3 regions of the Pseudomonas sp. NY8896 genome follow, and region 1 is predicted to be linked to each of the others. Evidence: riboswitches for the same ligand, from Rfam matches in the RefSeq annotation. Region 1 holds a riboswitch; each other region holds the start of a gene.
What was found. Region 1 has a riboswitch for thiamine pyrophosphate ahead of Q9451_RS16835 (TenA family protein). Riboswitches for the same ligand answer to the same signal wherever they lie in the genome.

Region 1 (10,515 bases):
CGTAGTCACGGTTACCCCACGGCATGCCCGAACCGCTGGGGAAGCGCAGGTTGACGCCGTCCTGCAGGGCTTCGTTGCCACGGTCCAGGGCGCTGTAGTAGTTCATCATCACGGCGTTGCCTTTGTAGACGTTCTGCGCCGTGAAATCCATCATGTGGTCGTGGAACCAGTGGGTGCTCATGGTTTCACGCCAGTCGCCGCGAATCTTGATGCTGCCGTTCTGGCAGGTTTTCAGGCCCGGTGTGCCGTCGTTGACGAACAGGGTTTCGCCCGGCGAGCAGGGGAAGGCCGCACGCGGGTCCTGGGCACGGGTGTTGATGGTGTCGTAGCCGGCCAGTTGCACCGGCCAACGGTAGTCGTAGTACTGGCCGGGGAAGAAGTAGGCGTTGGCGAAACCATCGCTTTCGGCCGGGGAATGGCCGTTGTGCTCGTGGGTCGAGATGGTGTGCAGGCCAAAACCGCCGTTGGCCGACGGGTCGATCGGCAGGGCATTGTAGTGGCGCATCAGGATCGGCTGGCCGTAGCGCACCATCAGCAGCTTGGGCGGGAAGGTGCCGTCGAAGGTCCACAGCGACTTGTGGTTCTGCAGCGGGAAGTTCGGGTGGAAGCGGGTATCGATGCCCTTGGTGGTGCCCAGCGTGGTCGGGATATCGGAGGTCTGGTAGTACAGGCCACCTGGGGCGAATTCCCCGACTGTGTAGTTGTGCATTTGCCTGCGATCGCGCAGGCCAAGGTTGATGCGCGCGCCAGCCTGCGCGGTCTTGAATGCCGCCTGCGGATAAAACTCGTTCCAGCGCTGGTGCGACCAGCCTTTTCCTGGTGGACGGCCTTCGGCGGGCGAACCGACCGGGTGGCGGTTGAGGAACATCTCGATCTGTGCTTTCCACGGGTTTCGATCAAGCACGTTGGAGAACTGGGTCGGGAACGGGTACAGGCCCGGTTGCTTGAGGAAAGCTTCCAGTGCTGTGCCACTGGGGCCGCTGCGGGCCACTACGTTGGGGTCTTGAGCCGGGGCCGCGCCCAAGGTGGGCACCGGGAAGGTCAGGTCTGGCGGCGGCAGTGTCGGGTCGAGTTTTTCCGGGCCGAACTCTTCGAAAAGCAGCAGTTGCTGGGTGAAGGGTTGCGCACCGAACAACGGGCTGGGCTTGCCGTTGGTGGGGTACCTGTCCGAGGTTTGCAAGGCGGGTGGCAGCACGTTGTCGGTACGCACCGTATCGCGGTTGCCGTACACGCCATCGGTCAGCTCCAGCGAGCCTTCGTTGGCTTCTGGCAAGGTGCTCAGGTTGAGCAAGGCCGGGGTCGGGTCGTCCGGCTGGTCGGTGTAGGCCGAGGGGTCCGTCGGCGGTGGCGGGCTGTTGTCGTCCAGCGGGCTCGCCATGGCCGTGATCAGCCCAAGGCTGAGCATCAGCGCGGTGACGGAAGAGAGCTGGAATACATACCGGTTCGGGTGAATCACGGCAGGTGTTTTCATTGCCTTATGCCTCGCTCACGGCTGTATGGCTGAGGGCCATCAATGGCGTTTTGCCTGGTCTTTGGGCCTGAGCAACGGCTGTGCCAACAGGTATTTCAGTAATGCTTTGTCATACAAAACCTTGCGGCGCCTAGGGTGCGCTAAATAATGGCGCGTCAAGAATGGGCCTAAGTCCCCAAAAGCGGGTGACCCAATGCCCACTCACTGGGTGGATCGGGGCGTGACAGCCCCGACGCACTGGGGTATACCTGTTCGCCACCAAGGGGAGCCCGGCAATGGGCTGAGAAACCGCTGAACACTGCAGCGCGGTGACCCTTCGAACCTGATCCGGATCATGCCGGCGAAGGGATGGGGCTTGTAACCTGCCTTTTTGCCGGCCTCACTGCGAGGCCCAGTCCATGCCAACTGCCAAGGTCTCGCTGTCACCCTCATCAAGGACAGCAACATGACCGAACGTTTCAGCCAGTCCCTGCACCGCCAGAACGAGCCGACCTGGTCGGCAGCCGTTGGCCACCGTTTCGTGACCCAATTGTGCGACGGCAGCCTGCCGGACCCGATCATGGTCAACTACCTGGTACAGGACCACCGCTTTCTTGACAGCTTCCTGACCCTGCTGGGCGCGGCCATCGCCACCGCCGACACGTTCGAGGCCCGCCTGCGTTTCGGCCGCTTCGCCGGGATGATCTCAAGCGACGAGAACACGTACTTCCTGCGCGCCTTCGAGGCCCTGGATGTCAGCCCGGCGCAACGCAATGAACCAGCCGATACCGCGCCTACCGCAGGTTTCAAGGCGATCATGCGCGAAGCGGCAGCCACCCGGTCCTACGCAGCGGCCCTGGCGGTGCTCAACGTTGCCGAAGGCCTGTACCTGGATTGGGCGCTGAAGGCACCGAAACCGATGCCGGAAAACTTCGTCCATGCCGAGTGGATCACCCTGCACGACAACCCGGCATTCCAGGACTTCGTCGCCTTCCTGCAGGCCGAGCTGGACCGCGTCGGCCCGCAACAGGCCGCGCTGGCAAGTGACTTCTACCAGCGCACCGTGGCGTTGGAGCTGGCCTTCTTCGATGCCGTCTACCCGGAGGGCCAGTGAGCATGGATATCTTCGAGCGCCTCAAGACCGCTGCCGCGCCGCAGTGGAACCGCTACGTGGACCATGACTTCGTGCGGCAGATGGGCGAGGGCACGCTGAGCGAGCAAGCGTTCCGAACCTACCTGGTGCAGGATTACCTGTTTCTGATCCAGTTCGCCCGCGCTTGGGCGCTGGCCGCCTACAAAAGCCGCCGCCCGGCCGACATCCGTGCCGCGCAGGCCGGGCTGGCGGCGATCCTGGACGAAACCGAGTTGCATTTGCGCCTGTGCGCGCGCTGGGGGTTGACTCAGGCTGATATCGAGGCCGCACCAGAGCACCAGGCGACGGTGGCGTATACCCGTTACGTGCTGGACTGCGGCGCCGCCGGCGACCTGCTGGAGCTGCATGTGGCACTGGCACCTTGCGTGATCGGCTATGCCGAGATCGGCCGAACCTTGGCCGAACGCATCGGCGATTTGAGCAACCACCCGTACCGCGAGTGGATTGGCGAATATGCCGGGGAGGGCTACCAAGGCGTGGCGGCGGCCGCGCGCAAGCATCTGGATGAACTGGCTGCGCGAAGCATGACAGAGCAGCGGTTTGCTGAGCTGGTGGGGATTTTCGGCCAGGCGTCCAGCCTGGAAGCGGATTTCTGGCAGATGGGGTTGGACGGGGCTGCGTAGGCCGTTACGGCCGCTTTGCGCCCCCATCGCGGCACAAGGCCCTTGTAGGAGCGGCCTTGCGTCGCGATGGGCTGCGAAGCAGCCCCAGCATCGGTGATCCAACCCAATCGCTGCAGGCTCACCCCACCTCACGCACCAAGGGCCGCTCCCCCTGCAATACCCGGCCCAATCCTGGCATATCCTCCAGCAAGCTCCGCGTGTAGTCACTCGCGGGCCGCTCGAACACCTGCTCGGTCGGCCCTTGGTCCACCAGCCGCCCCTGGCGCATCACCAGCACCTGATCGCTGATGCCGCGCACCGTCGCCAGGTCGTGAGAAATGAACAGGTAGGTCAGCCCCAGCTCAGCCTGCAAACGCTGCAACAACGCCAACACCTGTGCCTGCACGGGCGCATCCAGGGCCGACAGCGGCTCATCGAGCACCAGCAGCTCCGGTTCAGCCGCCAAGGCACGAGCGATAGCCACACGCTGGCGCTGCCCACCAGACAACGCTCCAGGCCGACGCAGCAGCAACTCGGCGGGTAACCCGACCCGCTCCAGCAAACCCAGCACCCGCTGCCGATCGTCTCGTCGCGCGCCAATGGCAAAGGCGCGCATCGGCTCACTGACGATCTGCAGCAGGTTGTGCCTAGGGTCCAACGCAGCCCAGGGGTTCTGGTAGACCAGTTGCACTCGCCGCCGGTAGGCATGCAATTGGCGCCGGCTGGCGCCCAGTATTGGCTGGCCGTCGAACAACACGCTGCCTGCACTGGCTTGCTCCAAGGCCAGGATGATGCGGGCAGTGGTGGACTTACCCGAACCTGACTCGCCCACCAGGCTGGTGGTACTGCCACGGGGCAGGGTGAAGCTGACACCGTCGACCACCGGCGCGGCATGCCGGTTGAAACGCCGCATCAGGCCACTGACCTGCAACAGGGGTTCGCCAACTGCGCTGGCTGGGCCAGTACGCCGTTGCTGCAGGCGTGCCAACGGTGAGGCCGCCAGCAGCTGCCGCGTGTAGGGATGCTTGGGTGCATGCCATAACTGCGCGGGCGTGCCGCTCTCCAGCAGTTGGCCGTTGCGCATCACCAGAATGCGATCGGCACGGTCCAGCGCCACCGCCAGGTCATGGGTGATGAGCAACAAGCTGCTGCCGCGTGCGCGCACCAGTTGCTGCAGGCGGTCTAGAATTTGCCGCTGCACGCTGACATCCAGGGCGCTGGTGGGTTCGTCGGCGATCAACAGCGGTGGGTCATTGGCCAAGGCGATTGCGATCAACACCCGCTGGCACATGCCACCCGACAGCTCATGGGGGTAGCGGCGGGACAGTTGCTTGGCATCCCTGAGGCCCACCTGCTGCAGCAGTGCCAGCCCGCGCGCACCGGCTTCACGGCCCGGCACGCCATGCACGGTCATGGCTTCGACCAGCTGTGCACCGATGGTCTTGACCGGGTCCAGCGAGGTGCCGGGGTCTTGTGGCACGAAGCCGACCAGGCGGCCACGGCGTTGGCACCAGTCACGTTCAGCAAATTGTTCCAGCGCCTGGCCTTGCAGCCACAGTTGGCCTCGCTGCCGCGCCGCGGCTGGCAGCAGCCCGGCGAGGGCCGCAGCGGTAGTGGATTTGCCCGAACCGGACTCGCCCACCAGGCAGACAATTTCACCTGCGGCAATTTCCAGGTCCAGCGCCTGTACGGCGGCTTGCGGGTTGCCTGGATAATCGACGCTTAACTGCTGGATACGCACCAATGGGGTGTTCATCGCACATCTCCCTGTAACTGTTGCAGCCCATGGGCGAGTTGATGAGTGGCCAGCACCACGGCGGCCACCACCAAGCCCGGCAATGTGGTGTACCACCAGGCCACGACCATGTAGTTGCGGCCTTCGGCGATCAGCAGGCCCCACTCCGGTTGCGGTGGCGGTGCGCCAAAGCCGAGGAAGCTCAACGCCGACACAGCCAGCACGGCACTGGCGAACTCCAGTGCGGCCAAGGCCAGTAGCGGCCCGGCGGCGTGCGGCAACACATGCCGCCAGAGGTTGCACCAGCTGCCCACACCGGCCACCTGCGCCGCCTCGACAAAGCTGCGGCTGCGCCAGCGCAGCACTTCGCCGCGGGCCAGCCGGGCGAAGATGGCCACGGATGACAGCCCTACGGCTACGGCGATTTCCAGCGTGCCGAAGCCCAGCGCCGTGACAATCGCCATCGCCAGCAACAATGCGGGAATGGCCATCAGCACCTCCACCAGCACTGCCAGCGCACGATCGGCCAGGCCACCGAACCAGCCGGCGATGCCACCCAGCAGACTGCCGACCAGCAAAGCGATCAGCACGGCGATACTGGTCGCCTGCAGTGACAGCGCCGCGCCATGGACACAGCGCGCGTACAGGTCGCGGCCAAGGTGGTCGGTGCCGAACCAGTGCCGGGCGGAAGGGGCTTGCAAGGCCTGACTGGGATCGGCCAGCAACGGGTCGGCGCGGCTGAACAGCTCTGGCCAAAAGGCCCAGCCCAGTACCAGCAGGAACAGGACGACACTCAATGCCAGCGGCAGGCGAGGCCAGCGTTTCGCTTGTACAAGGCCATAGGCGGTTTTTACGCTCATGCCCGGCCTCCTTGGCCAATACGTGGGTCGAGCAGGGGGTAGAACAGGTCGGTCAGCAAGTTGGTCAGCACGTACAAGGCCGCAGCCAGCAACACCACACCCTGAACCACGGCGATGTCCTGGCTGGCCACTGCGGCCTGGGCCAGGCGGCCGATACCCTCACGTGAGAACACGGTTTCGGTCACCACCGCCCCGGCCAGCAGGTTGCCCAGCAAGGTGCCGGCCAGGCTCAGCAGCGGTATTGCTGCATTGTGCAGCACGTGCCCGCACAACAAGCGCCAAGGCCCTAGCCCTTTGCTGCGCAATGCCTGGACGAATGGCTGGCGGCTGACACTGGCCAGTGAACGTCCCAGTACCTGAGCGATCATCGCCGCACAAGGCAGGGCCAGGGTTAGCGCCGGCAGCACCAGGCTGGCCGGGCCTTGATTGCCCATGGCCGGCAGCCAGTGCAGCTGGAAGGAAAACAGCTGCAACAGCACCAGGCCAACCCAGAAGGTCGGCAACGACACCACCACGGCCGGGGCGTTATGCAAAGCGCTCTGCAACGTGCGCTGACGTACCTGATGCGCCGCCAGGGCCAAGCCGATGCCCAGTGGCACGGCCAGGGCCAGTGCGGCGAACGCCAGGGACAAGGTGGCGGGCAACGCGTCTGCCAGGGCCTGAGCCACTGGCTTGCCGCTTTGCAGCGAATGGCCCAAGTCCAGCTGCAACAGGCGCCAGAGTGCACCGCCGTACTGTTGCCACAAGCTGCCATCGAGGTGATAGCGAGCGCGCAATTCGGCCACCTTTACCGGGTCTACCGCGCCTGGCTCGCCGCTCTGTGCCAGCAAGATCGCCACCGGGTCACCGGGCAACGCGTAGAGGATGACGAACGACAGGGAAAATGCAGCCCACAGCACCAGCAGTGCCTGGGCCAGCCGCCACGGTACGGCGTGGCGATAAGTCAGCGTGGTCATGGTTTGGTGGCCTCTGGTTGTGCCAGCCAGGTGTCATAAAACTGCAGGCGGGTCGAGGCTTCGTAGTGCAGGCCGCGCACGGCATGGCGAAACGCTGTGACCGTTGCAGCCTCCACCAGCGGAATGACATGGCCTTGCTCCAGTAACGCCTGGCTGGCTTGAGCGATCAGCTCGCCACGTTTGTGCGCATCCAGGCTGGCTGCCGAATCGAGCAGGGCCTGGTCCAGTGGCAGCGCGCCACGCACGTTGACGTTGCGACCTGCGGCAAGGAACACGGTGCGCAATACGTCCGGGTCGGCGCGGGTCAGGTTGAAGAACCACAGCTGGTAGTTTTGCGAACTCTGCAGCAGGCTCACCTGGCCAATGGTGGACTTGTTCAGGCGCAGCTCCACGCCAGCCTGGCGCAGTTGCTGCTGCACCAGTTCCAGCACCGGGGTGGTGGCCTGCCAGTAGTCGAGGGCGAAGCTCAGGCGCTGGCCATCGCGCTGGCGCCAGCCATCGGCACCTTTGGCCCAGCCCGCAGCATCCAACAGCTTGGCGGCACCTTCGGGATCGAAGGCGAGGCTGGCACTGAGGTCTTGGTAATACGGCGTGCTGCTGGCCAGTACCGAGCTGGCCGGTTTCTGGTAGCGCGAGATCACCGCCTGCAACTGGCTGCGGTCGATGGCCTTGTTCAGTGCCCGGCGCACATTGGCGTCGTCCAGCGGCGGGTGCGACTCGTTGGGTGTCAGGTTGAAGACAATGCCAGGGTTGGAACGGGCGATCGACGGCACGCCCTGAGCTTGCAGCACGGCCTCGTCCTGCACTGGCACGCTTGTGTTGACGTCGATCTGCGCGGACAACAGGCTGCCCAGGCGCACGCCGGATTCCGGCAGGATGTGGAACTCGATGGCGTCGAGCCAGGCGCGGCCCGGGTGCCCGGCCAACGACGATGGCCAGGCATAGTCGTGGCGGGCCTCGATACGCACCAGGCGGTTATGTTCGAAACGCTTGACATTGAACGGCCCGCTGCCTACCAGCGCACCTTGGCAGCGTTCCTCGGCGGAGCGCTTGAGGGTGGCCGGGGCTAGCAACCCCAGGCTCATGGTAGAGCTGGCCTGGAGGAATTGTGCGTTGGGTTGGTGGAAACCAATGCGCACGCTAAGCGGCCCGAGCACTTCAATGGTATCCAGGCCGGCCAGGTAGGTACTGGCCAGCTGCGCCTGGGCACCCAAGGCGACGATAGCCTCGAAATTAGCCTTCACCGCCGCCGCATCCAGCGGGCTGCCGTCTGCGAAGGTGGCGCCTTCGCGCAGGTGGAAAGTGAACTGGCGCGAGTCGTCACTGACCTCCCAGCGCTCGGCCAGCCACGGCACGATTGCAGCACTTTGCGGGTCTTGATCGGTAAGCGAGTCGACCAGTTGCCGGCCGACGTTGAGGGCAGTGTTGTTGCCCGCCTGCTGCGGGTCGATGCAGTTGGGGTCGCCGTCAAAGGCTACCCGTAGCACGCCGCCTTGCTGCGGGGTGGCTGCCTCAGCGCTGCTGGCCGGTTGCGCCGGTTTGTCGTCGCAACCGGCCAGGGCCAGGGCAATGGCCAGGCTCAATGAAGCCAAAGGTCGGAACATGAACACTCCTTAGAAAAAGCGGTTGGCGCGGTAAGGCAGGCCGAGGTTTTCCCGCAGCGTGCTGCCGGCGTATTCGCGCTGGAACAGCCCGCGCCGTTGCAGCTCAGGCACCACGCCGTCGACAAAGTCGTCGATGGCCGAGTGCAGGCCGCTGAACATGATGTTGAAACCGTCGGCGGCGCCGGCCTCGAACCACGCCTGCAGATCGTCGGCAATGCTCTGCGGGGTGCCGATCAGGATGCGGTGGCCACCGGAGGTAAGTTGGTTGAACAGCTGCCGCACCGTCGGCCGCTCGCGGCGGATCAGGTCGTAAACCAGCTTTTGCCGGCTTTGGTGGGTGTTGGTGGTGAAGTGCTCCGGCGGCAGGGGCACCACCTCATCGAACGGCAGTTCCGACAGGTCGTAGCCAAGGCTGGCGAAACGCGAAATGGAGCTGAGAAAAGCCTTGGGCTCCAGCAACTGCTGCTGGCGGTCGTACTTGGCCTGGGCGTGGGCGAGGGTCTTGCCCACCACCGGCGCGACGCCGGGGAGCACCTTGAGTTCGTGGCCCCCACGGCCGAAGCCGGCAGCGGCCTGCTTGGTTTCGCGATAAAACGCCTTGCCCTGTTCCAGGGTGTGCTGGGCGGTGAAGATCAGTTCGCCCACCCGCGCCGCCAGCCGTTTGCCGGCTGCGGAGGCGCCCGCCTGGGCCACCACGGGATGGCCTTGCGGCGAGCGCGCGACGTTCAAGGGCCCACGCACCTGAAAGTGCTCGCCCTGGTGGTTGAGCACGTGCAGCTTGTCGATGTCCAGCCAGGTACCGCTGGCCTTGTCCTGAACGAAGGCATCGTCGGCCCAGCTGTCCCACAGGCCGCTGACCACATCGTAGAACTCTTCGGCGCGGGCGTAGCGGTCATCGTGCTCGACATGCTCCTGGCGGTTGAAGTTTTCGCCGCCACCCAGCGAGGTCACCAGGTTCCAGCCAGCGCGGCCACCGCTGAGGTGGTCGAGCGCGGCAAACTTGCGGGCGATGTTGTAGGGCTCGTTGTAGGTGCTGCTGGCGGTGGCGATCAGGCCGATATGCCGGGTGCTGGCCGCCAGCGCCGGGGCAAGGATCAGCGGGTCCCAGCGCACGCTGTTGGGGCCGCGCTGCAAGGCCAGGTCGAGTTTGACATCGAGGGTGTCGTTGAAGAACAGCGAGTGGAAGCGCCCGGCCTCCAGCTTGCGGGCGATGTACTGGTAATGCTCGAGCTGCCTGAACGTGTCCAGCGGTGCTTCGGGCAGACGCCAGGCGCTGCCGCTGAGGGTACCGGGGATAAAGGCGCCGAGAACAAGCTGGCCTTGGCTCATAAAGGTTCTCCTGGCGCCCGCCAAGCGCGGCGGGCGCACGGTCGGTGGGGTCAGAAGTTGTAGGCGATGCGCGTGTACCAGAAGCCGCCGTAAGGGTCGAACGGCGAGATCGAGCCAAATTTCGGGAAGCCGTTGATGTCGCCCGCGGGGTAGCCGTTGTTGTCGGCGCGTACATCGAACAGGTTGTTGGCACCTACGGCGATGTCGAAGTTGTCGGTCAGGGCATAGGCCACTTCCAGGTCAGTGAGCCATTTCGCGCCGTAGGTCACGTCATAGTCAGGGTTGGCGTCACGGGCGATGACCTTGTCGTAGCGGGTCAGTGCAGCATTGATGGTGAAACGTTCGATCTGCCAGTTGGCGCTGAGGATCAATTTGGTCTTGGGGTTGGCAACGGTCAGGTAGCCCTGTGCCACGCGGTCGAACAGTTCCAGGTTATTGCCCGCAGCCCGCAACGATGCCGGCGTCTCCTTGATGTCGTCGATCTCGGTCTTGTTGTAGTTGAAACCCACGCCGTACTTGGCCCGGCCATAGCGGCCGTAGTCGACGCGGTAGTCGGCCACCAGGTCGACCCCGCGGGTGGTGGTGTCGGCGGCGTTGGTGAAGTACTTGACCCGGTATCCGGGCCTGTAGCCGTTGTCGAGCAGTACCTGGTCGACGCCGTTGCCATAGAGGAAGCCGGTGAGGGCAATGCGATCGCGGATTTCGATCTGGTAGGCATCCAGGGTCAGGCTGGCCTGGGGCAGAGGCTGCCAGGTAAAGCCGATGCTGATGTTGCGCGATTTCTCCGGGCTAAGGTCTTCAGCCCCCAGTGCCTGGGCCAGTGGCG
Region 2 (10,515 bases), 2.7 Mb from region 1:
GATCATCATGACACTTGTCAAACTGACTTCCGTGGCCGTGCTGGCACTCGCTCTAGGCGCCTGCCAGAGCCTGTTCACGCCCAACTACCGGGCTCCGCTCGAGGTCAAGCGCGACGCCTGGGAGCATGTCAAACCCGGCTGCAGCGAGCGTGACTGCCCGCTGGTGAATATCGACATGGTCCACTTCCCGGCCCTGCCCAAGCTCGATGGCATCGTTGAAAAACGCCTGCTGCAATTGACCGAAGACAATCAGCATGGCACCGCGCCAAGCACCCTGCAGGCCTACGAACAGCAATACCTGGCCAATGCCGACAAACGTAACAGCAGCTACTTGCAGGCCAAGGTACGCGAGCAGCATGACGGGCTGGTGATCATCGAGTTGTCCAGCTACCTGGACAGCGGTGGCGCCCACGGCATGCCGGGGCGTGGCTTCATCAACTACTCGCGCAAGCTGGACAAGGTACTGACCCTGCAGGACATGTTGGTGCCGGGCCAGGAGGACACCTTCTGGAAAACCGTCGAGGAGTCACACCGCGCCTGGTTGATGAGCGTGGGCATGGACAAGGACGCCGAGTTCGTCAAAACCTGGCCGTTCAAGAAGTCGCCGCACATCGCCCTGACGTACGGCGCGGTAGTGGTCAAGTACGAGGTCTATGCCATCGCGCCCTACTCCATGGGCCACGTGGAATTGAAGATCCCCTACCCACGCCTCAATGGCGTGCTCAAGCCTGAGCTGTTTCCCGGCCGCGGCTGAGGCTTAGCAGCCCATGCAGCACACCTGCCAGCAGCAATGCTGGCAGGGTAGCGCCCAGTTCCGGTGCATTAGCGGCAATCAGGTGATAGGCCGCCACACCCGCAAACCAGGCCACCAGCGCTTGCCAGTGCAAGCCATCGATTTGCGCAGGCAGGCGACGACGACGGATCACGTAATGGTCCATCAGCACCACACCGAACAGCGGCGCGAATACCGAACCGATCAGCAACAGGAAGTTCTCATACTGGGCCAAGGGGGCCAGCAGGGCGATCAAGGTGCACAGCACGCCGATCGCAAGTGCCAGGTGCTCGACCTTCAGCGGCAGCAGCACACCGGTTGAAACTGCCGCCGAGTGGATGTCGGCGAAGGCTTTTTCCGACTCATCCAGCAGAATCAGCAGCAACGGGATACCCATGCCGGCCCCCGCCAGCGCCAGCAGCAGCGCATTGACTTCGCCACTGGCGGCGAAAGCCAGGGTGTAGGCCACGCCCAGGCTCATCAGCCAGGTGTTGCCGATGAAATAGCCCACGACCGTGCCACCGAACACATGCTTGCCGTTGCGGGCGAAACGCGAGTAGTCGGCAATCAGTGGCAACCAGGACAGCGGCATGGCGATGACGATATCAAAGCCCACCGCCAGGGACATCGAACCGTCACCCGCGCGGCTCCACAGATCAGCCAGGTCGGCCTTGGCGAACAGGTTCCAGGTGAGCCAGACGCAAGCGCCCAGCAGCAACCAGATCCCCCAGGCGCGCAGCACCTTGCGCACGAAGGCCAGTGGCCCGCTGACGGCCAGCAAGGTGGCTAGCGCACCGAAACACAGGGTCCACAGCATCGGGCTGTTCCAGGCACTCTCCTCACCGAAGGCTCGCGCGCCCAACAGGCTGGCAGCATCGCGCATGACGATGATTTCGAACGCGCCCCAGCCCACCAGTTGCAGCAGGTTGAGCAACGCCGGCAAACGCGCGCCATGGCTGCCCAGGCTGAGTTTCAACGTGCCCATGGCGGACAGGCCGGTGTCGCTGCCGATCACCCCGGCGGCGCCCAGCAACAGCACACCGACACCGGTGCCCAGGGCGATGGCCAGCACCGCGCCGGCAAGGCCCAGGCCTGGCGCCAGCATGGCACCGACTTGCAGCACCATCAGGCCGATGCCTAGGGAGAACCACAGCGAAAACAGGTCGCGGGCACCGAAGATACGCTGGTGGGTGGGGACCGGGTGGTCGGGGGAGAATTGGCTGGGTGATGTCATGGTTGGCGCTCGCCGGCAATGTTGTTGGTGTTCTTGGCAAGGACTTCGTCCTCGAATCGCGACGCAAGGCCGCTCCCACAGTGGCCGCGCAGGCCTTGAGCCTTGTGCGGTCCCTGTGGGAGCGGCCTTGTGTCGCGAAAGGGCCGCTAAGCGGCCCCAGCGTTCTTACACTTTGTGGTACAGCTGGCTGCCTTCCTGGCGGAACCGCTCGGCCTGCTCACGCATGCCTTCTTCGACCGTCACATCCACGGCCTCGATCTTGGCGGCGTACTCACGCACTTCCTGGGTGATCTTCATCGAGCAGAACTTCGGCCCGCACATCGAGCAGAAGTGCGCGACCTTGGCCGATTCCTTCGGCAGCGTCTCGTCGTGGAAGGCACGGGCCGTGTCCGGGTCAAGGCCAAGGTTGAACTGGTCTTCCCAACGGAACTCGAAACGCGCCTTCGACAGGGCGTTGTCGCGAATCTGCGCACCTGGGTGGCCCTTGGCAAGGTCGGCGGCATGCGCGGCGATCTTGTAGGTGATGATGCCGGTCTTGACGTCGTCTTTGTTCGGCAGGCCCAAATGTTCCTTGGGCGTGACGTAGCACAGCATGGCGCAACCGAACCAGCCGATCATCGCCGCACCAATACCCGAAGTGATGTGGTCGTAGCCCGGAGCAATGTCGGTGGTCAGTGGGCCGAGGGTGTAGAACGGCGCTTCGTCGCAGCACTCCAGCTGCTTGTCCATGTTCTCTTTGATCAACTGCATCGGCACGTGGCCAGGGCCTTCGATCATGCATTGCACGTCGTGCTTCCAGGCAATCTTGGTCAGTTCGCCGAGGGTTTCCAGCTCACCGAACTGCGCGGCGTCGTTGGCGTCGGCAATCGAGCCAGGGCGCAGGCCGTCGCCCAGCGAGAAGCTGACGTCGTAGGCCTTCATGATTTCGCAGATTTCGTCGAAGTGGGTGTACAGGAAGTTTTCCTTGTGATGCGCCAGGCACCACTTGGCCATGATCGAGCCCCCACGGCTGACGATACCGGTGACACGCTTGGCGGTCAGCGGCACATAACGCAGCAGCACACCGGCGTGGATAGTGAAGTAGTCCACCCCCTGCTCGGCCTGCTCGATCAGTGTGTCGCGGAACAGCTCCCAGATCAGGTCCTCGGCCACGCCGTTGACCTTTTCCAGGGCCTGATAGATCGGCACGGTGCCGATCGGCACCGGCGAGTTGCGGATGATCCACTCGCGGGTTTCGTGAATGTGCTTGCCGGTGGACAGGTCCATGACCGTGTCCGAGCCCCAGCGGATGCCCCAGGTCAGCTTGGCCACTTCTTCCTCGATCGAGGACCCCAAGGCGCTGTTGCCGATGTTGCCGTTGATCTTCACCAGGAAATTGCGGCCGATGATCATCGGCTCAACTTCCGGGTGGTTGATGTTGGCCGGAATGATCGCGCGGCCACGGGCGATTTCCTGGCGGACGAATTCGGGGGTGATTTCTTTCGGGATGTTGGCACCGAAGCTGTGGCCAGCATGCTGCTCTTTGAGCAGGCCAGCTGCGCGGGCCTCCTGCAGCTTCATGTTTTCGCGGATGGCCACGTATTCCATCTCGGCGGTGATGATGCCCCGGCGGGCATAGTGCATCTGCGAGACGTTGGCACCCGCCTTGGCACGACGCGGGTTGCGCACATGGGCGAAACGCAGCTTGGCCAGCTCGGCGTCGTTCAGGCGCTGCTGGCCGAAGTCGGAGCTCAGGCCGTCCAGGCGCTCGGTGTCACCACGGGCGTCGATCCACGCTGAACGCACGTCGGCCAGGCCTTTGCGCACGTCGATGATCACGTTGGGGTCGGTGTATGGGCCGGAGGTGTCGTACACCAGCACCGGGGCATTGGTCTCGCCACCAAAATCGGTAGGGGTGTCATCCAGGCTGATTTCACGCATGGGTACACGGATGTCCGGGCGCGAGCCTTCGACATAGACCTTGCGCGAACGCGGGAACGGTTGCACGGACTGCTGATCGACTTGTGCCGATTCGCTGAGGTTGATCGCTTTTTCTTGTTTGGTCATCACAGGCTCTCCAGACGGCTTCCTAGCAGTGGAATGTCGGGGTGAACCTGAAACGCGCGGACGCACCCTCTTTGGAGTGCAGTGCCGGGTATGGGGGTGCCTGAAGCTGCATGCAGCTGTGACAATCCCGGACCTGGCACAAGAGGCTCCCCGGGAAGGCGAGCAATCTTGTTCCCTACGCAGGCGCTAACCTGATCAGGTTCAACGGGATCCGCACCTCTGCGATCTCAGCCTTTGCTTCAAGGCACCCCGACAAGAACCTGCGCAGTCTAGACTGGAGTGGTCGGCAAAGCCAAGCGGGTAAATGCGCGGATGATGAAAGGCACACCAAGCGATTGTTGCCGGGTGCGCATGGCACTACACTGGCCCGTCGCGCGATACTCAACAGTTCAGTAATTAAATTTCGTACAAGGATTGCCTCTATGCTGCGCAAACTCTCACTGGCGATAGCCGTGTCTTGTGCGTCCAACGGAGTGGTCTGGGCAGCGGACGTGCCCCAATCAGTAAAGACCGACCTGGTCAGCGTCTATCAGGAAGCGGTCGACAACAACGCCGACCTGGCGGCGGCACGCGCCGATTACGGCGCCCGCAAAGAGGTGGTGCCCCAAGCCCGTGCCGGGTTGCTGCCAAACCTGTCGGCCGGCGCAGAAATGCTGAACACGCGCACCAAGCTGGACGAACCATCGACCACCAGCAACCGCAGCGGCAACACCTGGAGCGCCACCCTGGCTCAGCCGATCTTCCGCGCTGACCGCTGGTTCCAGCTGCAAGCGGCCGAAGCGGTCAACGAACAGGCAGCGCTGGAGCTGTCGGCGACCGAGCAGAACCTGATCCTGCAAACCGCGCAGAACTACTTCGCCGTACTTCGCGCACAGGACAACCTGGCCGCGACCAAGGCCGAGGAAGCGGCCTTCAAACGCCAGCTGGACCAGTCCAACGAACGCTTCGACGTCGGCCTTTCCGACAAGACCGACGTGCTGCAGTCCCAAGCCAGCTACGACACCGCCCGGGCCAACCGGATCATCGCCGAACGCCAGGTGCAAGACGCCTTCGAGGCCCTGGTGACCCTGACCAACCGCGAATACACCTCGATCCAGGGGGTGGTGCACACCCTGCCGGTGCAGGTGCCTACACCTAACGACGCCAAGGCCTGGGTAGAAACCGCTGGTCGCCAGAACCTCAACCTGTTGGCGACCAACTACGCGGTTTCCGCCGCCGAAGAAACCCTGCGCCAGCGCAAGGCCGGCCATGCGCCGACCCTTGACGCAGTGGCCAAGTACCAGAAAGGTGACAACGACAACTTCGGTTTCACCAACCCCGCACCAGCCCCCGTCACGCGCTACGGCGGCGATGTCGAGCAGACCAGCATCGGCCTGCAACTGAACATCCCGATCTACAGCGGCGGCCTGACCAGCTCGCAGGTGCGCGAGGCCTACCAGCGCCTGAGCCAGAGCGAGCAGCAACGCGAAAGCCTGCGCCGCCAGGTGGTGGAAAACACCCGCAACCTGCACCGCGCGGTGAACACCGATGTAGAGCAGGTACAGGCGCGCAAGCAGTCGATCATCTCCAACCAGAGTGCGCTGGAAGCCACCGAAATCGGTTACCAGGTCGGTACACGCAACATCGTCGACGTGCTCGATGCCCAGCGCCAGCTGTACACCTCGGTGCGCGACTACAACAACAGCCGCTATGACTACATTCTCGACAACCTGAGCCTGAAGCAGGCAGCCGGCACCCTGAGCCCGCAAGACCTGCAGGACCTCAAGCGTTACCTGAAAGCGGACTACAACCCGGACAAGGACTTCCTGCCACCGGACCTGGCGGCTGCCGCGGCGAAGAACTTCGAGCGCCGCCCTTGAGATAGATGTTGGCTTTTTCGCGGGCTCGCCCGCTCCCACAATTCAAATCCTGTGGGAGCGGGCAAGCCCGCGAAGAAGGCGATGCAATAATCAGCGGATAAGCGCACTCAGCCCATCGAGCAAGCGCTGCAGCGCCCCCTGATTGGCCTGCATCACCGCCCTGCCCGCCTCACCCATGCGTTGGGCATCCTGCGGCAGCTCGACCAGACGCCGCACAGCACCGGCCAGTCCATCGGTATCATCCACCTGCTGCAACGCCCCCGCCTCGCGCAGCATCGCGCTGATTTCGAGGAAGTTGAACACATGCGGCCCCATGAGCACCGGCAAGGCAAGCGCCGCAGGCTCCAACGGGTTGTGCCCGCCGGTCGCTACCAGGCTGCCACCGACGAAGGCAATGTCGGCCAAGGCATACAGGAACAGCAGTTCGCCCATGGTGTCGCCCAGCAATACCCGGGTTTGCCCATCGACCAGCGTGCCAGCAGAACGGCGCACGGTGGCGAATTGCTCGCTGCACAACGCGTGTACCGCATTGAATCGCTCGGGATGGCGCGGCACCAGGATCAGCAAGGCATCGCCATGCACCTGCAACAACTGCCGGTGCGCCTGCAAAATCAGCGCATCCTCGCCTTCATGGGTGCTGGCAGCAATCCACACTGGGCGCTGCTCGGCACCCCACTGCTCACGCAGTGCCTTTGCACGTGGTAGCAGTTGCTCATCAATCTTCAGGTCGAACTTGATCGAACCGGTGACCTGCACGCACTCAGTGCGCGCACCCAGGTCACGGAAACGCTGCGCCTCGGTTTCGGTCTGCACGGCAATCAGGCTCATTTCGGCCAGCATCGGCCGGGTCAGCTTGGCAAAGCGCCCATAACCACGGGCCGAGCGCTCGGATAACCGCGCATTGGCCAGCGCTACCGGAATCCCGCGTTTGGCGCACTGGTGGATGTGGTTGGGCCACAGCTCGGTTTCCATGATGATGCCCAGCTTCGGCCGCACATGATCGAGAAAACGCCCCGCCGCCCATGGCAGGTCGTAGGGCAGGTAGCAGTGCTGCACGCGCGGTTCGTCGGCGAACATGGCGCGAATACGCTCGGAACCGGTGGGAGTCATGCAGGTAAGGGTGATGGGCAGTTCGGGGTAGGCCTTGAGCAGGGCACGCACCATGGGCGCGGCAGCAATGCTCTCACCCACCGACACCGCATGCACCCAGATGCCGCCCTGGCGCATGGTCGGCAGCTTGAAGGCAAAGCGCTCACCGATACGCTGGCCATAGGCCGGCGCCTTGCGTGCGCGCAGGTACAGGCGCAGCGCAACCAGCGGCAGGCCCAGGTGAAACAGCAAGGTATAGAGTGTTCTGTTCATGGCGGCGAAGTTTACCCGATCGCACGCAGGTGTACTGCAAAGCGCTCGGCCAGCCACTGCGCAGCGGGCCCCAGTGGCTCATCGCGGCGCCAGGCCAGCTCCGCCACCAGCGCCGGCGGGCGCCACTCACTGTCCAGTTCGACCATGTGCGCCTGGTAGGTCGGGTACTGCACCACGTGCCGCGGCAGCCAGGCCCAGCCCAGGCCGCGCATCAGCAGTTCAGCCATGGCGTAGAAGCTGTCGGCACGCCATACCTGCGGGCTGATTGCCTCGCCGCCAGGGTAACCACTTTGCTGTGGGGTGATGAGTAATTGCCGGTGGCGCGCCAGTTGCTGGCGGGTTGCCCGGCCTTGCCCCGCGAGCGGGTGGCCGACTGCGCACACCGTGACCATTTCGACGCTGCCCAGGACGCGACGCTCCAGCGAAGACGGGATGCTTTCATGGTGGAAGAACAGCCCAAGATCGGCTCGGCGCTCAACCAGCTTGCGCGCTACATCGCCCTGGGCGCCGCTGGCCAGTTGTACCTCCAGGTACGGGAAGCGGCTGGCCAGTTCGTCGAGGCTGTCGATCACCGGTTGATAAGGCATGGCCTCATCCTGAGCAACCCGCAGCAAGGCCTCCTGCCCACGCATCAGGGCCAGGGCGCGACCATCCAGGTGTTCGCACTGGCGTAGCAGTTCGCGGGCGTCTTCCAGCAACGCGCTGCCACTTTCGGTCAGTTTTGGTTGCCGGCCGCTGCTGCGCTCGAACAACGTGACACCCAAGTCTGCTTCCAGCAGGGCGATGGCATTGCTGATGGCCGATTGGGCCTTGCGTTGTTCGCGGGCCACGGCAGAAAACGAGCGCAATTCGGCGACGCGCAAAAAAATACGCAACTGCTCCAGACTCCATTGCTCAGCCATCATCCTATCCCCATATCAGATAGGTAATGACTTTACCGCATCTGGCCAAGGTCTAGAATGCCCAACCAGTTACCGGAGGATCCCGCCATGAATGCCTACACCTACCTCGCCATTGCCATCTGCGCAGAAGTCATCGCCACCGCTTCGATGAAAGCGGTGAAGGGCCTGAGCACGCCGTTGCCACTGCTGCTGATGGTGGTGGGGTATGGCGTTGCCTTCTGGATGCTGACCTTGGTGGTGCGCAGCATTCCTGTAGGGATTGCCTATGCCATCTGGTCGGGGCTGGGGATTGTGCTGATCAGTGTGGCGGCATTGGTGATCTACGGGCAGAAGCTCGATGTGCCGGCGATGCTGGGCATGGCCATGATTGTGGGGGGCGTGGTGGTGATACAGCTGTTTTCGAAAGCGGCTGGGCACTGAGGCTGGCTTGCCGACGATAGGGCCCTCTCAGGTATAGCCTGTATACTTGCCAGCTGTCCCAGTCTTCGAGGTACCGCCATGCCATCTGCCATTTCCACTGACGTGCTGATCGTCGGCGCCGGGGTCGCAGGCCTCTGGCTCAATGCCCGCCTGCGCCGCCAGGGCTACTCGACAGTGCTGGTGGAGCGCGCCAGCCTTGGCGGCGAGCAGACCATCAAGTCGCAGGGCATCATCCACGGCGGCACCAAGTACGCCCTCCACGGTGCCCTGACCGGCGCCTCGGAAGCCATTGCCGACATGCCGCGCCGCTGGCGCGAAGCCTTGAGCGGCAGCGGCGAACTGGACCTGAGCGGCACTCGCCTGCTGTCCGATGCGCACTACCTGTGGTCGCCAGGCACCCTGGCCGGCAACCTCACCAGCTTCTTCGCCAGCAAGGCCGTACGTGGGCGAGTCGACCAAGTAAAAGGTGAGCAACTGCCGCCGGCCCTGCAAGACCGCGCCTTCAAGGGCAAGGTTTACCGCCTGGCCGAACTGGTCATCGACGTGCCCAGCCTGCTGGCCAACCTGGCCGAACTGGCGGGCGACAGCCTGCTGGCTGGGGAGCGCATTGAGCCGCTGCGCGAAAACGACGAGCTGGTCGGCCTGCGCGTTGACGGTCGCGACATCCGTGCCCAACGCGTCGTGCTCAGCGCCGGCGCCGGCACCGAGGAACTGCTGCACGCCCTGGGCCTGAACCAACCGGCCATGCAAACACGGCCGCTGCACATGGTCATGGCCAAAGGCGCCAACCTGAAACCCCTTTACGCTCACTGCCTGGGTGGCGGGCCCAAGCCGCGCGTTACGGTGACCACCCATCCGGCAGCCGATGGCCAGTGGGTCTGGTACCTGGGCGGCGACCTGGCCGAAGCCGATGGCGTGGCGCGCGAGCCAGCCGCACAAATCGCCGCAGCGCAAAAGGAAATCGCCAACCTGCTGCCATGGGTCGACCAAAGCTTGGTGCGCTGGGCCGCCCTGCGCGTCGACCGCGCCGAACCTGCGCAATCGGGCCTGGTACGCCCGGACAATGCCTTCCTTGCCGACCAGCAGCGCCTGCTGGTGGGCTGGCCGACCAAGCTGGCGCTGGCACCTGACTTCAGCGACCGGGTCATCAGCCACCTGGAGCGCGACGGCATCCGTCCACAAGCACAAGCCGACCTGGCCGACCTGCCACGCCCACCGCTGGGCGTACCGGCTTGGGAGCAACTGCTGCCATGACCTTGCCAACCCTGCACGACTTCCATCGCCCGCTGGGCAGCACCGGCTTCAAGGTTTCACCGCTGGGCCTGGGCACGGTAAAACTGGGCCGCGACCAAGGTGTGAAATACCCCACCGGCTTCACCATCCCCGGCGATGACGAAGCCCGCTTGCTGCTGGCCCAGGCCCGCGAGCTTGGCATCAATCTGATCGACACCGCCCCGGCTTATGGCCGCAGTGAAGAACGCCTCGGCCCGCTGCTGCGCGGCCAGCGCGATGAATGGGTGATCGTCAGCAAGGTCGGCGAAGAATTCGATCAAGGCCAATCGCATTTCGATTTCAGTGCCGCCCACACCCGCCGCTCGGTGGAGCGCAGCCTGCGACGCCTGGAAACCGACCGCATCGAACTGGTACTGGTACATTCCGACGGTAACGACCTGGCCATCCTCGAACAGCAGGAGGTCTACCAGACCCTGGCAGCGCTCAAGCAGGAGGGCAAGATCCTTGGCTTCGGCCTGTCGGGCAAGACCGTCGCCGGCGGCCTGAAGGCGCTGGAGCAAGGCGACTGCGCCATGGTCACCTACAACCTCAACGAGCAGGCAGAACGCCCGGTGCTGGACTACGCTGCCGAACACGGCAAGGCCATCCTGGTAAAAAAGGCCCTGGCCAGCGGGCATATCTGCCTGG
Region 3 (10,515 bases), 3.3 Mb from region 1:
CTGCTCGGCCTGCTCGATCAGTGTGTCGCGGAACAGCTCCCAGATCAGGTCCTCGGCCACGCCGTTGACCTTTTCCAGGGCCTGATAGATCGGCACGGTGCCGATCGGCACCGGCGAGTTGCGGATGATCCACTCGCGGGTTTCGTGAATGTGCTTGCCGGTGGACAGGTCCATGACCGTGTCCGAGCCCCAGCGGATGCCCCAGGTCAGCTTGGCCACTTCTTCCTCGATCGAGGACCCCAAGGCGCTGTTGCCGATGTTGCCGTTGATCTTCACCAGGAAATTGCGGCCGATGATCATCGGCTCAACTTCCGGGTGGTTGATGTTGGCCGGAATGATCGCGCGGCCACGGGCGATTTCCTGGCGGACGAATTCGGGGGTGATTTCTTTCGGGATGTTGGCACCGAAGCTGTGGCCAGCATGCTGCTCTTTGAGCAGGCCAGCTGCGCGGGCCTCCTGCAGCTTCATGTTTTCGCGGATGGCCACGTATTCCATCTCGGCGGTGATGATGCCCCGGCGGGCATAGTGCATCTGCGAGACGTTGGCACCCGCCTTGGCACGACGCGGGTTGCGCACATGGGCGAAACGCAGCTTGGCCAGCTCGGCGTCGTTCAGGCGCTGCTGGCCGAAGTCGGAGCTCAGGCCGTCCAGGCGCTCGGTGTCACCACGGGCGTCGATCCACGCTGAACGCACGTCGGCCAGGCCTTTGCGCACGTCGATGATCACGTTGGGGTCGGTGTATGGGCCGGAGGTGTCGTACACCAGCACCGGGGCATTGGTCTCGCCACCAAAATCGGTAGGGGTGTCATCCAGGCTGATTTCACGCATGGGTACACGGATGTCCGGGCGCGAGCCTTCGACATAGACCTTGCGCGAACGCGGGAACGGTTGCACGGACTGCTGATCGACTTGTGCCGATTCGCTGAGGTTGATCGCTTTTTCTTGTTTGGTCATCACAGGCTCTCCAGACGGCTTCCTAGCAGTGGAATGTCGGGGTGAACCTGAAACGCGCGGACGCACCCTCTTTGGAGTGCAGTGCCGGGTATGGGGGTGCCTGAAGCTGCATGCAGCTGTGACAATCCCGGACCTGGCACAAGAGGCTCCCCGGGAAGGCGAGCAATCTTGTTCCCTACGCAGGCGCTAACCTGATCAGGTTCAACGGGATCCGCACCTCTGCGATCTCAGCCTTTGCTTCAAGGCACCCCGACAAGAACCTGCGCAGTCTAGACTGGAGTGGTCGGCAAAGCCAAGCGGGTAAATGCGCGGATGATGAAAGGCACACCAAGCGATTGTTGCCGGGTGCGCATGGCACTACACTGGCCCGTCGCGCGATACTCAACAGTTCAGTAATTAAATTTCGTACAAGGATTGCCTCTATGCTGCGCAAACTCTCACTGGCGATAGCCGTGTCTTGTGCGTCCAACGGAGTGGTCTGGGCAGCGGACGTGCCCCAATCAGTAAAGACCGACCTGGTCAGCGTCTATCAGGAAGCGGTCGACAACAACGCCGACCTGGCGGCGGCACGCGCCGATTACGGCGCCCGCAAAGAGGTGGTGCCCCAAGCCCGTGCCGGGTTGCTGCCAAACCTGTCGGCCGGCGCAGAAATGCTGAACACGCGCACCAAGCTGGACGAACCATCGACCACCAGCAACCGCAGCGGCAACACCTGGAGCGCCACCCTGGCTCAGCCGATCTTCCGCGCTGACCGCTGGTTCCAGCTGCAAGCGGCCGAAGCGGTCAACGAACAGGCAGCGCTGGAGCTGTCGGCGACCGAGCAGAACCTGATCCTGCAAACCGCGCAGAACTACTTCGCCGTACTTCGCGCACAGGACAACCTGGCCGCGACCAAGGCCGAGGAAGCGGCCTTCAAACGCCAGCTGGACCAGTCCAACGAACGCTTCGACGTCGGCCTTTCCGACAAGACCGACGTGCTGCAGTCCCAAGCCAGCTACGACACCGCCCGGGCCAACCGGATCATCGCCGAACGCCAGGTGCAAGACGCCTTCGAGGCCCTGGTGACCCTGACCAACCGCGAATACACCTCGATCCAGGGGGTGGTGCACACCCTGCCGGTGCAGGTGCCTACACCTAACGACGCCAAGGCCTGGGTAGAAACCGCTGGTCGCCAGAACCTCAACCTGTTGGCGACCAACTACGCGGTTTCCGCCGCCGAAGAAACCCTGCGCCAGCGCAAGGCCGGCCATGCGCCGACCCTTGACGCAGTGGCCAAGTACCAGAAAGGTGACAACGACAACTTCGGTTTCACCAACCCCGCACCAGCCCCCGTCACGCGCTACGGCGGCGATGTCGAGCAGACCAGCATCGGCCTGCAACTGAACATCCCGATCTACAGCGGCGGCCTGACCAGCTCGCAGGTGCGCGAGGCCTACCAGCGCCTGAGCCAGAGCGAGCAGCAACGCGAAAGCCTGCGCCGCCAGGTGGTGGAAAACACCCGCAACCTGCACCGCGCGGTGAACACCGATGTAGAGCAGGTACAGGCGCGCAAGCAGTCGATCATCTCCAACCAGAGTGCGCTGGAAGCCACCGAAATCGGTTACCAGGTCGGTACACGCAACATCGTCGACGTGCTCGATGCCCAGCGCCAGCTGTACACCTCGGTGCGCGACTACAACAACAGCCGCTATGACTACATTCTCGACAACCTGAGCCTGAAGCAGGCAGCCGGCACCCTGAGCCCGCAAGACCTGCAGGACCTCAAGCGTTACCTGAAAGCGGACTACAACCCGGACAAGGACTTCCTGCCACCGGACCTGGCGGCTGCCGCGGCGAAGAACTTCGAGCGCCGCCCTTGAGATAGATGTTGGCTTTTTCGCGGGCTCGCCCGCTCCCACAATTCAAATCCTGTGGGAGCGGGCAAGCCCGCGAAGAAGGCGATGCAATAATCAGCGGATAAGCGCACTCAGCCCATCGAGCAAGCGCTGCAGCGCCCCCTGATTGGCCTGCATCACCGCCCTGCCCGCCTCACCCATGCGTTGGGCATCCTGCGGCAGCTCGACCAGACGCCGCACAGCACCGGCCAGTCCATCGGTATCATCCACCTGCTGCAACGCCCCCGCCTCGCGCAGCATCGCGCTGATTTCGAGGAAGTTGAACACATGCGGCCCCATGAGCACCGGCAAGGCAAGCGCCGCAGGCTCCAACGGGTTGTGCCCGCCGGTCGCTACCAGGCTGCCACCGACGAAGGCAATGTCGGCCAAGGCATACAGGAACAGCAGTTCGCCCATGGTGTCGCCCAGCAATACCCGGGTTTGCCCATCGACCAGCGTGCCAGCAGAACGGCGCACGGTGGCGAATTGCTCGCTGCACAACGCGTGTACCGCATTGAATCGCTCGGGATGGCGCGGCACCAGGATCAGCAAGGCATCGCCATGCACCTGCAACAACTGCCGGTGCGCCTGCAAAATCAGCGCATCCTCGCCTTCATGGGTGCTGGCAGCAATCCACACTGGGCGCTGCTCGGCACCCCACTGCTCACGCAGTGCCTTTGCACGTGGTAGCAGTTGCTCATCAATCTTCAGGTCGAACTTGATCGAACCGGTGACCTGCACGCACTCAGTGCGCGCACCCAGGTCACGGAAACGCTGCGCCTCGGTTTCGGTCTGCACGGCAATCAGGCTCATTTCGGCCAGCATCGGCCGGGTCAGCTTGGCAAAGCGCCCATAACCACGGGCCGAGCGCTCGGATAACCGCGCATTGGCCAGCGCTACCGGAATCCCGCGTTTGGCGCACTGGTGGATGTGGTTGGGCCACAGCTCGGTTTCCATGATGATGCCCAGCTTCGGCCGCACATGATCGAGAAAACGCCCCGCCGCCCATGGCAGGTCGTAGGGCAGGTAGCAGTGCTGCACGCGCGGTTCGTCGGCGAACATGGCGCGAATACGCTCGGAACCGGTGGGAGTCATGCAGGTAAGGGTGATGGGCAGTTCGGGGTAGGCCTTGAGCAGGGCACGCACCATGGGCGCGGCAGCAATGCTCTCACCCACCGACACCGCATGCACCCAGATGCCGCCCTGGCGCATGGTCGGCAGCTTGAAGGCAAAGCGCTCACCGATACGCTGGCCATAGGCCGGCGCCTTGCGTGCGCGCAGGTACAGGCGCAGCGCAACCAGCGGCAGGCCCAGGTGAAACAGCAAGGTATAGAGTGTTCTGTTCATGGCGGCGAAGTTTACCCGATCGCACGCAGGTGTACTGCAAAGCGCTCGGCCAGCCACTGCGCAGCGGGCCCCAGTGGCTCATCGCGGCGCCAGGCCAGCTCCGCCACCAGCGCCGGCGGGCGCCACTCACTGTCCAGTTCGACCATGTGCGCCTGGTAGGTCGGGTACTGCACCACGTGCCGCGGCAGCCAGGCCCAGCCCAGGCCGCGCATCAGCAGTTCAGCCATGGCGTAGAAGCTGTCGGCACGCCATACCTGCGGGCTGATTGCCTCGCCGCCAGGGTAACCACTTTGCTGTGGGGTGATGAGTAATTGCCGGTGGCGCGCCAGTTGCTGGCGGGTTGCCCGGCCTTGCCCCGCGAGCGGGTGGCCGACTGCGCACACCGTGACCATTTCGACGCTGCCCAGGACGCGACGCTCCAGCGAAGACGGGATGCTTTCATGGTGGAAGAACAGCCCAAGATCGGCTCGGCGCTCAACCAGCTTGCGCGCTACATCGCCCTGGGCGCCGCTGGCCAGTTGTACCTCCAGGTACGGGAAGCGGCTGGCCAGTTCGTCGAGGCTGTCGATCACCGGTTGATAAGGCATGGCCTCATCCTGAGCAACCCGCAGCAAGGCCTCCTGCCCACGCATCAGGGCCAGGGCGCGACCATCCAGGTGTTCGCACTGGCGTAGCAGTTCGCGGGCGTCTTCCAGCAACGCGCTGCCACTTTCGGTCAGTTTTGGTTGCCGGCCGCTGCTGCGCTCGAACAACGTGACACCCAAGTCTGCTTCCAGCAGGGCGATGGCATTGCTGATGGCCGATTGGGCCTTGCGTTGTTCGCGGGCCACGGCAGAAAACGAGCGCAATTCGGCGACGCGCAAAAAAATACGCAACTGCTCCAGACTCCATTGCTCAGCCATCATCCTATCCCCATATCAGATAGGTAATGACTTTACCGCATCTGGCCAAGGTCTAGAATGCCCAACCAGTTACCGGAGGATCCCGCCATGAATGCCTACACCTACCTCGCCATTGCCATCTGCGCAGAAGTCATCGCCACCGCTTCGATGAAAGCGGTGAAGGGCCTGAGCACGCCGTTGCCACTGCTGCTGATGGTGGTGGGGTATGGCGTTGCCTTCTGGATGCTGACCTTGGTGGTGCGCAGCATTCCTGTAGGGATTGCCTATGCCATCTGGTCGGGGCTGGGGATTGTGCTGATCAGTGTGGCGGCATTGGTGATCTACGGGCAGAAGCTCGATGTGCCGGCGATGCTGGGCATGGCCATGATTGTGGGGGGCGTGGTGGTGATACAGCTGTTTTCGAAAGCGGCTGGGCACTGAGGCTGGCTTGCCGACGATAGGGCCCTCTCAGGTATAGCCTGTATACTTGCCAGCTGTCCCAGTCTTCGAGGTACCGCCATGCCATCTGCCATTTCCACTGACGTGCTGATCGTCGGCGCCGGGGTCGCAGGCCTCTGGCTCAATGCCCGCCTGCGCCGCCAGGGCTACTCGACAGTGCTGGTGGAGCGCGCCAGCCTTGGCGGCGAGCAGACCATCAAGTCGCAGGGCATCATCCACGGCGGCACCAAGTACGCCCTCCACGGTGCCCTGACCGGCGCCTCGGAAGCCATTGCCGACATGCCGCGCCGCTGGCGCGAAGCCTTGAGCGGCAGCGGCGAACTGGACCTGAGCGGCACTCGCCTGCTGTCCGATGCGCACTACCTGTGGTCGCCAGGCACCCTGGCCGGCAACCTCACCAGCTTCTTCGCCAGCAAGGCCGTACGTGGGCGAGTCGACCAAGTAAAAGGTGAGCAACTGCCGCCGGCCCTGCAAGACCGCGCCTTCAAGGGCAAGGTTTACCGCCTGGCCGAACTGGTCATCGACGTGCCCAGCCTGCTGGCCAACCTGGCCGAACTGGCGGGCGACAGCCTGCTGGCTGGGGAGCGCATTGAGCCGCTGCGCGAAAACGACGAGCTGGTCGGCCTGCGCGTTGACGGTCGCGACATCCGTGCCCAACGCGTCGTGCTCAGCGCCGGCGCCGGCACCGAGGAACTGCTGCACGCCCTGGGCCTGAACCAACCGGCCATGCAAACACGGCCGCTGCACATGGTCATGGCCAAAGGCGCCAACCTGAAACCCCTTTACGCTCACTGCCTGGGTGGCGGGCCCAAGCCGCGCGTTACGGTGACCACCCATCCGGCAGCCGATGGCCAGTGGGTCTGGTACCTGGGCGGCGACCTGGCCGAAGCCGATGGCGTGGCGCGCGAGCCAGCCGCACAAATCGCCGCAGCGCAAAAGGAAATCGCCAACCTGCTGCCATGGGTCGACCAAAGCTTGGTGCGCTGGGCCGCCCTGCGCGTCGACCGCGCCGAACCTGCGCAATCGGGCCTGGTACGCCCGGACAATGCCTTCCTTGCCGACCAGCAGCGCCTGCTGGTGGGCTGGCCGACCAAGCTGGCGCTGGCACCTGACTTCAGCGACCGGGTCATCAGCCACCTGGAGCGCGACGGCATCCGTCCACAAGCACAAGCCGACCTGGCCGACCTGCCACGCCCACCGCTGGGCGTACCGGCTTGGGAGCAACTGCTGCCATGACCTTGCCAACCCTGCACGACTTCCATCGCCCGCTGGGCAGCACCGGCTTCAAGGTTTCACCGCTGGGCCTGGGCACGGTAAAACTGGGCCGCGACCAAGGTGTGAAATACCCCACCGGCTTCACCATCCCCGGCGATGACGAAGCCCGCTTGCTGCTGGCCCAGGCCCGCGAGCTTGGCATCAATCTGATCGACACCGCCCCGGCTTATGGCCGCAGTGAAGAACGCCTCGGCCCGCTGCTGCGCGGCCAGCGCGATGAATGGGTGATCGTCAGCAAGGTCGGCGAAGAATTCGATCAAGGCCAATCGCATTTCGATTTCAGTGCCGCCCACACCCGCCGCTCGGTGGAGCGCAGCCTGCGACGCCTGGAAACCGACCGCATCGAACTGGTACTGGTACATTCCGACGGTAACGACCTGGCCATCCTCGAACAGCAGGAGGTCTACCAGACCCTGGCAGCGCTCAAGCAGGAGGGCAAGATCCTTGGCTTCGGCCTGTCGGGCAAGACCGTCGCCGGCGGCCTGAAGGCGCTGGAGCAAGGCGACTGCGCCATGGTCACCTACAACCTCAACGAGCAGGCAGAACGCCCGGTGCTGGACTACGCTGCCGAACACGGCAAGGCCATCCTGGTAAAAAAGGCCCTGGCCAGCGGGCATATCTGCCTGGCCCCGGGCGTTGACCCGGTGCAGGCCAGCTTCGAGCTGCTGTTCGCCCACCCCGGCGTCAGCAGTGCTATCGTCGGCACCATCAACCCGTTGCACCTGGCCCATAACGTGGCCACCGTCGCCCGTATCCTGGGCCAGCATTGAGTTACCCCTGGCCCAAGGGCCAGGAGACTGACCCGACGCAAGGAGTAGCCTCGTGGCGCGAACGCTGATCCGCAAGAACCCGAGCAACTTCAAGACACTGCCACTGCATGTCGAGGCCACGGCTGAAGGCCTGATCTACCAAAGCATCGGCATGCCGCTGAACTTTGCCCAGACCCAGCAGCGGCGCAAGGCGATCCAGTTACCCGACGTGCAGCGTTTTGTGGTCGAACTGGCAAACCTGGGCGTGTCGGTGCGCCTTACCCTGCATTGGCAAAACCGCGATTACTGGGTGCTGGTGCGCCAGCGCCGGCAAGACCGTGGCGACGTGGTGCTGAAACTGATTTCCGGTTATGTACCGGCGCAGGAGTTGAACCTGCCGCTGCACACGGCTGTGCAGGAAGTGGCCGAGGAGTGCCTGCTGGAAACCCCAGAGGGCTGGCTTGGCGGGCGTTTCAACGATACCTGGCTGCCCGTCCCTTACGCTGCCGCCCTGCACTACCGTGAAACGCCGCACTTCGTGCTGGCCCCGCAGTCCGGCGCAGCACGCCCGGTACACTGCGGCCAGCTGATGCTGCTGGAGCGCCCACGGGCCTATGTGCACTTGCCCACCGCCTCGCTGCAACTGATCTACGATATGCGCCTGCAGGTACCCCGTGAGGCCAAGAAACTCAGCCTGTTCCACGTCGATGAACGGCTGGAGGGCGGCCAGCTGGTGGCGCGACTCAACCGCAAACGGCCAGACCTGTATCTGATGCCGTTAAAGGACGGCCAGCCGCTGGCGGAGCTGTATACGCTTAAAAAGGATGAGCTGGTGCCGGCGAGCACACGCGGGCTGTACCTGGCCGAGAGTTTTGCCCGGCAGGAAGGCTGGGTGGTGGCGGATGAGCGGGTACGCTGGAAGGACTGGGTGAAGCAGCAGGGGCTGGTGGAAAACAAGCCGGTGAAGGCATCGCACCTGCAGCGCTTTGGCGACAAGGCGCGGGCACTGCTGGAGCGGGCTCGTACTAGCCTGAACAAGTGATAGCGGGGCTGCTCTGCAGCCCCAGCTGTATCAGTTCTTGCGAATTTTCTCGACAATCGCCGTGGTCGAGCTGTTCTCGACCAGCCCCAGCACCTTCACGGTGCCGCCATAGGCCTTGACGATATCGGCACCCACCACCTGGTCGATGCCGTAGTCGCCACCCTTGACCAGCACATCCGGCTTGACCTGGCTCAGCAGGTTTTCCGGGGTGCCTTCCGGGAAGCTGATCACCCAATCCACCGCGCCCAAGCCGGCCAGTACGGCCATGCGCCGGTCGACACTGTTGATTGGCCGGCCCGGCCCTTTCAGGCGGCTGACCGAAGCATCGTCGTTGACCGCGACGATCAGGCGATCGCCTTGGGCCCGTGCCTGTTCCAGGTAGGTGACATGCCCGGCATGCAGGATGTCGAAGCAGCCGTTGGTGAAGACGATCTTCTCTTTGTGTGCCCGCGCGTCATCGATGGCCAGCAGCAGTTGCTCCAGGCCCAGCACACCGCGCTCGGAGCCTTCCTCACGCTGGATGGCGCGGCGCAGTTCAGGGGCGCTGATGGCCGCCGTACCCAGCTTGCCGACCACGATGCCTGCCGCCAGGTTGGCCAGGGCCACAGCATGGGGCAGGTCCTCGCCAGCGGCAATGGCTGCGGCGAGGGTGGAGATGACGGTATCACCGGCACCGGTCACGTCGAACACTTCACGTGCCCGCGCCGGCAGGTGCAGCGCCGGCTGGCCCACGCGCAGCAGGGTCATGCCGTGCTCGCCACGGGTTACCAGCAAGGCGCCGAGGTCCAGGTCCTGCAGCAGTTGCAAACCCTTGGCAACCAGGTCGGCCTCATCGGTGCAACGGCCAACGATGGTCTCGAACTCGCTGAGGTTCGGGGTGATTAGGCTGGCACCACGGTAAATGGAAAAGTCCTTGCCCTTGGGGTCGGCCAGCACCGGAATGCCTTTGGCCCGCGCCGCCTGGATCAGGCTTTGGTGATTCTTCAGCGCGCCCTTGCCGTAGTCGGACAGAACCAGCACCTTGACGCCCTCGAGCAGGCTGTCGACCTCGGTGGCCAGCGACAATGGGTCGGTGGCGAACGGCTCTTCGAAATCGATACGCAGCAGTTGCTGGTGACGGCTCATGACCCGCAGCTTGACGATGGTCGGCTGGTGCGCGATGCGCTGGAACACCGAACGCACACCGGCAGCCTGCAGGCTGTTGGCCAGGCTGTCGGCAGCTTCGTCCTGGCCGGTGACGCCGATCAGCGAAGCCGGCGCGCCCAGCGCGGCAATGTTCAAGGCAACGTTGGCCGCGCCGCCGGGGCGATCCTCGATTTGATCGACCTTGACCACCGGGACTGGCGCTTCAGGCGAAATACGCGAAGTACCGCCATGCCAGTAGCGGTCGAGCATGACATCGCCGACCACCAGTACCGGGGCTTGATCGAAACGCGGCATGGACAACTTCATGGGCAACCCATATGGAAATAATGAACAGGGGCAGGATATTAGCACAGGGTAGTCGACGGCTTTATGGCCAGATCGTACCCAGAAAATTCCCGTGACAATCGGGGCCATGACGGCCCCGATCAAGGAGGGTTCAGGTGATATCGGCCTTGGCCGGCTCATCCAGGCCCATGGCATGCAAGCGGGCATAATGGCCATTGGCCGCAAGCAGCTCGGCATGCGTGCCACGCTCGACCAGGCGGCCCTGGTCCATGACCAGGATCTGGTCGGCCTTCTCGATCGTCGACAGGCGGTGAGCGATCACCAGCGTGGTACGGCCTTGCATCACGTGATCCAGGGCAGCCTGGATATGCCGCTCGGACTCGGTATCCAACGCAGAAGTAGCCTCGTCGAGGATCAGCAGCGGCGCGTTTTTCAGCAGCGCCCGTGCAATTGCCAGGCGCTGGCGCTGGCCACCGGACAGCAGTACACCGTTCTCTCCCACT

Region 2: another riboswitch for thiamine pyrophosphate. It lies ahead of thiC (phosphomethylpyrimidine synthase ThiC); the one in region 1 lies ahead of Q9451_RS16835 (TenA family protein).
Region 3: another riboswitch for thiamine pyrophosphate. It lies ahead of thiC (phosphomethylpyrimidine synthase ThiC); the one in region 1 lies ahead of Q9451_RS16835 (TenA family protein).

Annotation. Positions count from the first base shown of each region.
Region 1 covers NZ_CP132350.1:3,765,650-3,776,164, forward strand. Annotated here, with positions in the region: gene Q9451_RS16830 (Ig-like domain-containing protein) at 1-1,471, opposite strand, end outside; TPP riboswitch at 1,723-1,837, shown strand; gene Q9451_RS16835 (TenA family protein) at 1,917-2,564, shown strand; gene tenA (thiaminase II) at 2,567-3,226, shown strand; gene Q9451_RS16845 (ABC transporter ATP-binding protein) at 3,345-4,961, opposite strand; gene Q9451_RS16850 (ABC transporter permease) at 4,958-5,800, opposite strand; gene Q9451_RS16855 (ABC transporter permease) at 5,797-6,756, opposite strand; gene Q9451_RS16860 (ABC transporter substrate-binding protein) at 6,753-8,360, opposite strand; gene Q9451_RS16865 (LLM class flavin-dependent oxidoreductase) at 8,370-9,689, opposite strand; gene Q9451_RS16870 (TonB-dependent receptor) at 9,740-10,515, opposite strand, start outside.
Region 2 covers NZ_CP132350.1:1,103,490-1,114,004, reverse strand. Annotated here, with positions in the region: gene Q9451_RS04920 (RsiV family protein) at 8-754, shown strand; gene cytX (putative hydroxymethylpyrimidine transporter CytX) at 723-2,006, opposite strand; gene thiC (phosphomethylpyrimidine synthase ThiC) at 2,172-4,052, opposite strand; TPP riboswitch at 4,208-4,314, opposite strand; gene Q9451_RS04905 (TolC family outer membrane protein) at 4,475-5,911, shown strand; gene waaA (lipid IV(A) 3-deoxy-D-manno-octulosonic acid transferase) at 6,002-7,273, opposite strand; gene Q9451_RS04895 (LysR family transcriptional regulator) at 7,285-8,175, opposite strand; gene Q9451_RS04890 (multidrug efflux SMR transporter) at 8,263-8,595, shown strand; gene Q9451_RS04885 (FAD-dependent oxidoreductase) at 8,674-9,849, shown strand; gene Q9451_RS04880 (aldo/keto reductase) at 9,846-10,515, shown strand, end outside.
Region 3 covers NZ_CP132350.1:441,096-451,610, reverse strand. Annotated here, with positions in the region: gene thiC (phosphomethylpyrimidine synthase ThiC) at 1-954, opposite strand, end outside; TPP riboswitch at 1,110-1,216, opposite strand; gene Q9451_RS01950 (TolC family outer membrane protein) at 1,377-2,813, shown strand; gene waaA (lipid IV(A) 3-deoxy-D-manno-octulosonic acid transferase) at 2,904-4,175, opposite strand; gene Q9451_RS01940 (LysR family transcriptional regulator) at 4,187-5,077, opposite strand; gene Q9451_RS01935 (multidrug efflux SMR transporter) at 5,165-5,497, shown strand; gene Q9451_RS01930 (FAD-dependent oxidoreductase) at 5,576-6,751, shown strand; gene Q9451_RS01925 (aldo/keto reductase) at 6,748-7,560, shown strand; gene Q9451_RS01920 (hypothetical protein) at 7,613-8,581, shown strand; gene hldE (bifunctional D-glycero-beta-D-manno-heptose-7-phosphate kinase/D-glycero-beta-D-manno-heptose 1-phosphate adenylyltransferase HldE) at 8,612-10,033, opposite strand; gene msbA (lipid A export permease/ATP-binding protein MsbA) at 10,164-10,515, opposite strand, start outside.